2 regions of the Vescimonas fastidiosa genome follow, and region 2 is predicted to be linked to the other one. Evidence: riboswitches for the same ligand, from Rfam matches in the RefSeq annotation. Region 2 holds a riboswitch; the other holds the start of a gene.

Region 1 (3,410 bases), on a different replicon from region 2:
TTCATAGGCGGCCATCAGCATACCCAGCTGGGTGCCCAGGTGATGGTTGGAGACGCTGCCGGGGAAGGTGCGGCTCTCAATGGTCTTCCACAGGCCGTACTTCAGGTCGTCCTCCTTGTAATTCACGCCGATGACGCCGCGCTGGGGGCCGAAGAAGGTTTTGTGGGTAGAGCCGGTGACGATCTCTGCGCCCTCGGCAAAGGGATTCTGGAAATGGTCGCCGATGAGGCCCAGCACATGGGCCATGTCGTACATGATGGTGGTGGGGATGTTCTGCTCATCCACGAACTGACGGATGGCGGCCACAGGCTCCTTGTGCAGCACCATGCTCTTGCCGAATATGATCAGCTCCGGGCGATAGCGGTCAATGAGCTTCTTGGTCTCCTCCACATCCATCTTATAGGGATTATCGGCGCAGACGGGGAAGTTGACCACAGCCGGCTTCTCCGTCACGGGGTCGATGGCAATATAGTCATGGAGAGCGCCCATGGGCTGGGCAGACAGGTGGCCGCCCTTGATGATGTGGTTATTCATCACATAGCCCAGGCGCTTGGCCTCGTGCTTGCGGTCCACACGGTTTTTCCAGTCCATCAGGGCGGAGAATACAGCCATGTTGGACATCTGGCCGCTGAGGGTACGGGTCTCCACCTCGGTGCAGCCGAAGTAGGCGCGCATCTCCTCCACCAGGCGGCGCTCCACCTCGTCGATGAACTTGGTGCCCTGATAATAGAACACTTCCTTCTCATAGAAGGCCAAAACCTTCTTATGCTCGGCGTAACGGCAAGCGGGATCGCTGCCGCTGAGCAGACGCACGGCGCGGCTGGGGGTGTTCTCCGAGGGGATGAGGTTGATGCACTGCTCCTGGCGCCAGATATGGTTCTCCAGGGCCTTGTGTACCAGCTCCAGGGCCTTAGGAGCGCGGTCACCGCCGCCTACACCATGCTCGTCCTCCTCCACACCATAGAGCAGAGGTCTGGCAAAGGGGGGCGCACCCACGCTCATGTGCCGGGCGGGAATCACGGCCTTGAGCCGCTTACCCCGCACATCCACCTCCACGGTGTCGTCGGTGAGAATATCGCTGTCAATGTAGCACAGGCCGATGGCGCGCTTGCCGCTGGCCTCCAGGATCACGGTGGAAAGGCCCTGGCCCTCGGTCTTGAAGTAGGGAACCATGGTGCCGCTGGTGACCCAGCCCACCAGCTTATCCCCCTGATAGATCTCCATGCCCGCGCGCATAACGCCCCGGTCCTCCAGAGCGATGGGAGCGATCTTCCGGGGCAGGCCGGACAGGTCGGAGAAGTCACGGTCCATGTACTTCATAAAGTACTTATGCTGCTTTTCCAGAGCGGCGCGGCCGATGTAGTCCCCCTTCTGCTCCGAGAAGCTCACGGCGAACTTAGCCAGCGGCACGGCGAAAATGGGGATCTCGCTGCCATCGGGGGCGGTGCCCATCTCATGGCCGTACAGGGGCATGGATGCCTCCATGCGCAGGGTGTCCCGGGCGCCCAGGCCGGCGGGGTGTGCGCCCATTTCCACCAGGCGGTTCCACAGCCACGCTGCGTCCTCGCTGCGCACATAGACCTCGTAGCCCAGGGGCTCGCCGGTGTAGCCGGTCTTGGCTACCCGGGCGTAGTGACCCTCCAGGGACACGGTGCCCAGAGCATTCTTCATGGGCTCGGTCATCTGGGCGCCGCCGTTGAGAGCGGTGAGCATCTCCTTGCTCCGGGGGCCCTGGACGGCGATGGCCGCCCAGTCGGCAGAGATGTCGGTGATGGTGCAGTCGAAGCCCTGCAGGGCCGCGCGCAGGTGGGCCAGGTCCTTCTCGGTGTTGGCGGCGTTTACCACCAGCAGGTAGTTATCCTCCTGGAACATATACAGGTAGGCGTCGTCCACGGCGCCGCCGTTTTCATTGGGGATGATGCAGTACTGGGCCAGGCCCACATCCAGGGCAGCCACATTGCTGGTGAGCACATGCTGCAAAAAGGCCTTGCGCTCCGGGCCCTCCACCAGCAGCCGACCCATGTGAGACACATCGAAAAGGCTGCACACCTGACGGGTGTACAGATGCTCGGCAATGATGCCGCCGGGGTACTGGATGGGCATTTCCCATCCGCCGAAGTCCACCATTTCCGCACCGGCGGCCACATGGACATCGTATAATTGGGTACGCTTCAGTTCGCTCATTCTGGTTCCTCCTTAAAAGATGAATGGTTTTTAAGCAGCAAAAAGGGACACAAAGCCGCTTTATACGGCCTTGTGCCCCCGTTGAGTTACCTGAGAGATTCCCTCCCCGGCGGGAGGTTGCACCTTCGGTGGTCGGGCGTTACCGTCCGGCCTTTTCGGAGTATCGTCCGAAATCGGTCCTTTTGCCTGAGAGCTTCTGCGTTCCCCTTCGGCGCCGCCTGGGCGGTCTCTCCCGATTCCATCGTCCGATCTATATGAAATTATATCTGCGGGCATATCGCACCGCTATTTTGATTTTATCACCCGAAAAGCGCATTTGTCAAGGGCCAATTCCCGCTGTTTCGTTCCGTTTTTTTAGCTTTACAGGAAATTTGTCCGGTGGGGTAAGCCCCGGTTGCGCCCCGATTGAGCCTTCGGATTTTCAGATGCCCAGAAGCTGCTTTTTCTTGGCGGCGAATTCCTCCTCGGTGAGGACGCCAGCGTCGAAGAGCAGCTTATACTTCTGAATCTCCGCCACCGGGTCGGCGGCAGGGGCGGGAGCGGCGGCTGCGGCGGCGGGCTGGGGGTCATCCTCCCGGCGCTGGGGGGCGTCGGGGTTGACGATGTGCTGGAGCCGGGAGGCAAGCTCACGGAGGGCCTCCACCTTCTCCTCATACTCCCGGAGATAGTCCTCGGCGCTGGGATACTGGCTGCTGAAGTCCGGGGCGCCGATCTCCTGGGTGAAGCTCTTCCAATAGGGATGGGAGAAGGTCAGCTCCAGGCGGAACTTGCGCACCGGGGGCGTACACACAAACTCGGGCCGGGGAGGACGGGGATGGTCGTGGTCGTGATCCCGGTCCCGATCCATCATGCGGTGCATCTCCTCCATGTGCTCAAAGTCCTGCTTGCGGCGCATGAACTGGTCGATGCTGGGGATCAGGGCCTCCACCTTATCGGGCACATCGCTGCGGTGGCAGGTGAGGCCGTCGGCGTTTCCCGTAAACAGAGGATCGGAGTCCTCCAGGATGCGGAAGGACTGCAAATTCTCCGGGCCGAACACCAGCGCACTATCGTAGGGCTTGATGCGCAGCAGGCGGTGGGCGCTGTCCACCACCAGGGCGCCGCTGAGGAGGCCGAAGCCGTAGCGGTAGTCCTCGCTGAAGGTCTCGCGCAGGGCGGCGTTTTCCTCGTAAAAGGCCATGTACTGCTCCAGCTGCGCCAGGGTCATGCAGTCCAGGGCCCCGTCG
Region 2 (3,410 bases):
GGCGCTCCCGGCGTCATCGCCGTCGATGGTGTCGGACAGGGACATCTCCCCCTGCAGCTTTTTGCGGCTGCGAAAGTACATGAGCACCTCGTTTTCAACGCAACGGGAGGCGTAGGTGGCCAGGCGTATCTTACGCTCCGGGCGGAAGGTGTCCACAGCCTTTATGAGGCCGATGGTGCCGATGGAGATCAGGTCCTCCTGCTCGGCAGACTGGGTATAATACTTTTTTATAATGTGGGCAACCAAGCGCAGGTTGTGCTCCACCAGGATGTTGCGGGCCTCCAGGTCCCCGGCCAGGCTGCGCTCTAAATACATTTGCTCCTCCTTGGCGCTCAGAGGCTTTGGGAAGGAGCCGGGATTTCCCGTAAGGCGCAAGGTCAAAAACAGGCTGTTGGCCAGCAAAAGCAGTGCCGCAGACAGCATATGTCCATCTCCCCTTTCCCTGCCATCCTATGCAGGAACGGGAAGTCCGTATACACGGGGCACTTCGGTAAACGCAGCGGGCCCCGGCTGCCGGGTCTGTGGCAGTCGGGGTCCGCCTGAGGGGGTTCCTTATGGAAAAGAGGGGGTTATTGGAATATTTATCGTATCAGAACTGCAGACGATCCTCTTTGGTCCAGGTGGCCAGGTCCAGGCGAGGATAGCGGCGGCGCAGATCGTCCATCTTGCCCTCGGTATCGCCCTGCATGGCGATGCGGTTCACGGCGTTCAGGTCCGCCTGGGGCATGGGCTCAGCGCTGTCCTTGCCGCACACGGGGCAATGGTACAGGCCGGTAGCCTCGCTATATACCACTTCACTGCTGCCGCAGAATGCGCAGCGATTCATCTTAGAAATCAATGCCATAATTTTTGTCCTCCATTCTTTAATCTTTAAGCTGGATTTATCATAGCACAGAAAAATATATTTGTGAAGCGCATGTTTGTTCTTGAAAGTATGAGAAGTTGTATGGTATAATGGTAGCGATAGGAGGGAGTCTTATGAGTATTACAAAATATCAGATTTTCCTGAAAACCGCGGCTTGTGGCAGTTTTTCCAAGGCGGCGGAGGCTATGAATTTCACCCAGTCGGGCATCAGCCACGCCATCAACTCTCTGGAGGCGGAGCTGGGCGTCACCCTTCTCAGCCGCAACCGGGGCGGCGTTGTGCTTACGGCGGATGGCCGGGCCCTGCTGCCCCAGGTGGAGAAGCTCTGCGCCGCCCACCACAGTATGATGCAGACGGTTGAAAGCCTCAAGGGCATGGACAGCGGCCTGGTGAAGGTGGCTACCTTTTCCAGCGTCTCCTTTCAGTGGCTGCCCCGGATCCTCAAGAGCTTTGGCCAGCTCTACCCCAACATCGAGTTTGAGGTGGTCACAGGGGATTTTTACGACCAAATCGAAAATTGGATCGTCTCCGGGGCGGTGGACTGCGGCTTCTTCCGCCTGCCGTCCACCAAGCACCTGCAGACCTACTCCCTGTATCGGGATGAATTGCAGGTGGTGGTGCCCTGCGACCACCCCCTGGCCCAGGCGGACCCCTTCCCGGTGGAGGAGCTGGCCGCGGAGCCGTTTATTCTGCTGGAGGAGGGCGAGGACTACGAGATCATGGCCGCCTTCGACAAAATGGGCATCCGGCCCCAGGTGAAATACACCGCCCGGGAGGATCGGACGATCTTGGCCATGGTGAGCGAGGGACTGGGCATCAGCCTGCTGCCCCGGCTGATGGCGAAGCACAGTCCCCTGCCCGTGCAGATCTGCCGGGCGCCTATGCAGTTTGACCGGCCCATCGGCATCGGCGTGAAGGACGAAAAGGCCCTGTCCAAGTCCACCAAGCTGTTTGTGAATTATGTGCGCACCTGGGTGGCGGAAAACGGGGACGAATAAGGCTTTTCCGGCGGATTCCCTCCGGAAAGCGGGATAAATGCCGCAAAGCCGGGCCGGTCTACGGGAAGTTTTATGCCGAAAGCCTTCAAAAATCGCAAATTTCCTCTTGCATTTTTCTTTTTTCCATGCTATACTATGCCCACATTTTATATGGCCCTGTGAACCGTTAAGAATCCTCAGGAAACTGAACGGGGAGGGGACTCTGGAGAATCCCATTGACTTGGGTGCCGAAGGTGTAAGGCCCGTTTGGGCCGAATCTCTCAGGCAAAAGGACAGAGACGGGCTTGGTTTTTACCGTGTCCTCTGCCTTCTTCGGAGTCGCTGTGCAGCGGCTCTTTATTTTTTGAAGGAGAGAAAAAAATGATTGAAGAAGTATTGTACCCCATTGTAAGCAAAATCAACGAATACCTGTCAAACTACATCCTGGTGTTCCTGCTCATCGGCGTGGGACTGTGGTACTCCATCCGTACCCGCTTCGTGCAGGTGCGCTGCTTCGGTGAGGCCATGCGGAAAACCTTCGGCGGCCTGAGCCTCAAGGGCGGCTCCCAGAAAAGCGGCATGACCTCCTTCCAGGCTCTGGCCACCGCCATTGCCGCTCAGGTGGGTACCGGAAACATCGTGGGCGCTTCCGGCGCCATCCTCACCGGCGGCCCCGGGGCCATCTTTTGGATGTGGCTCATCGCCTTCTTCGGCATGGCCACCATCTACGCGGAGGCCACCCTGGCCCAAAAGACCCGCATAGTTGACAAGGACGGCACCGTCCACGGCGGCCCGGTGTACTACATCACCACCGCATTTAAGGGTGGGTTCGGCAAGTTCCTGGCGGGCTTCTTCGCCGTAGCCATCATCCTGGCCCTGGGTCTTATGGGCAGCATGGTGCAGTCCAACTCCATCGGCTCCACCTTCAACACCGCCTTCGGCCTCCCCGCCTGGGTCATGGGTATCGTGCTGGTCGCCATCTGCGCCATCATCTTCCTGGGCGGCGTGCAGCGTCTGGCCGCCGTCACCGAGAAGCTGGTGCCCATTATGGCCGCCATCTTCCTGCTGGGCGCGCTGGTGGTCCTGGTCATCCGCATCCGGTATATCCCCGAAACCTTCGGCATGATCTTTAAGTATGCCTTTAATCCCAGTGCCATTATCGGCGGCGGCATCGGCTACGCTCTGAAAACCGCCATCAGCCAGGGCGCCAAGCGGGGCCTGTTCTCCAACGAGGCCGGTATGGGCTCCACCCCCCACGCCCATGCCCAGGCCAATGTGGCCCACCCCCACGACCAGGGCGTGGTGGCTATGGCCGGTGTATTCATTGACACCTTTGTGGTGCTTACCCTGAACGCCTTGGTCATTATCTCCACCCTGTACACCCCCGGCGGCCCTCTCCACGAATGCGGCGCCGCCGCTGCCAACACCGTGCTCAACAAAACCAACCTGGCTCAGGCCGCCTTCGGCACCGTGTTCGGCGAGACCTTCGGCAATATGTTTGTGGCTGTATGCCTGTTCTTCTTCGCTTTCTCCACGGTGCTGGGCTGGAACCTCTTTGGGCGCATCAA

Evidence for each region. A riboswitch is a leader RNA that binds a small molecule or an ion and turns the genes downstream of it on or off. The one in region 2 is predicted to bind glycine.
Region 1: another riboswitch for glycine. It lies ahead of gcvT (glycine cleavage system aminomethyltransferase GcvT); the one in region 2 lies ahead of KI236_RS04390 (alanine/glycine:cation symporter family protein).

What each region holds. Positions count from the first base shown of each region.
Region 1 is NZ_AP023416.1:365,466-368,875, reverse strand. It holds gene gcvT (glycine cleavage system aminomethyltransferase GcvT) at 1-2,184, opposite strand, end outside; glycine riboswitch at 2,261-2,345, opposite strand; glycine riboswitch at 2,349-2,429, opposite strand; gene KI236_RS08970 (SHOCT domain-containing protein) at 2,606-3,410, opposite strand, start outside.
Region 2 is NZ_AP023415.1:899,690-903,099, forward strand. It holds gene sigK (RNA polymerase sporulation sigma factor SigK) at 1-423, opposite strand, end outside; gene KI236_RS04380 (hypothetical protein) at 590-844, opposite strand; gene KI236_RS04385 (LysR family transcriptional regulator) at 979-1,863, shown strand; glycine riboswitch at 2,056-2,149, shown strand; gene KI236_RS04390 (alanine/glycine:cation symporter family protein) at 2,224-3,410, shown strand, end outside.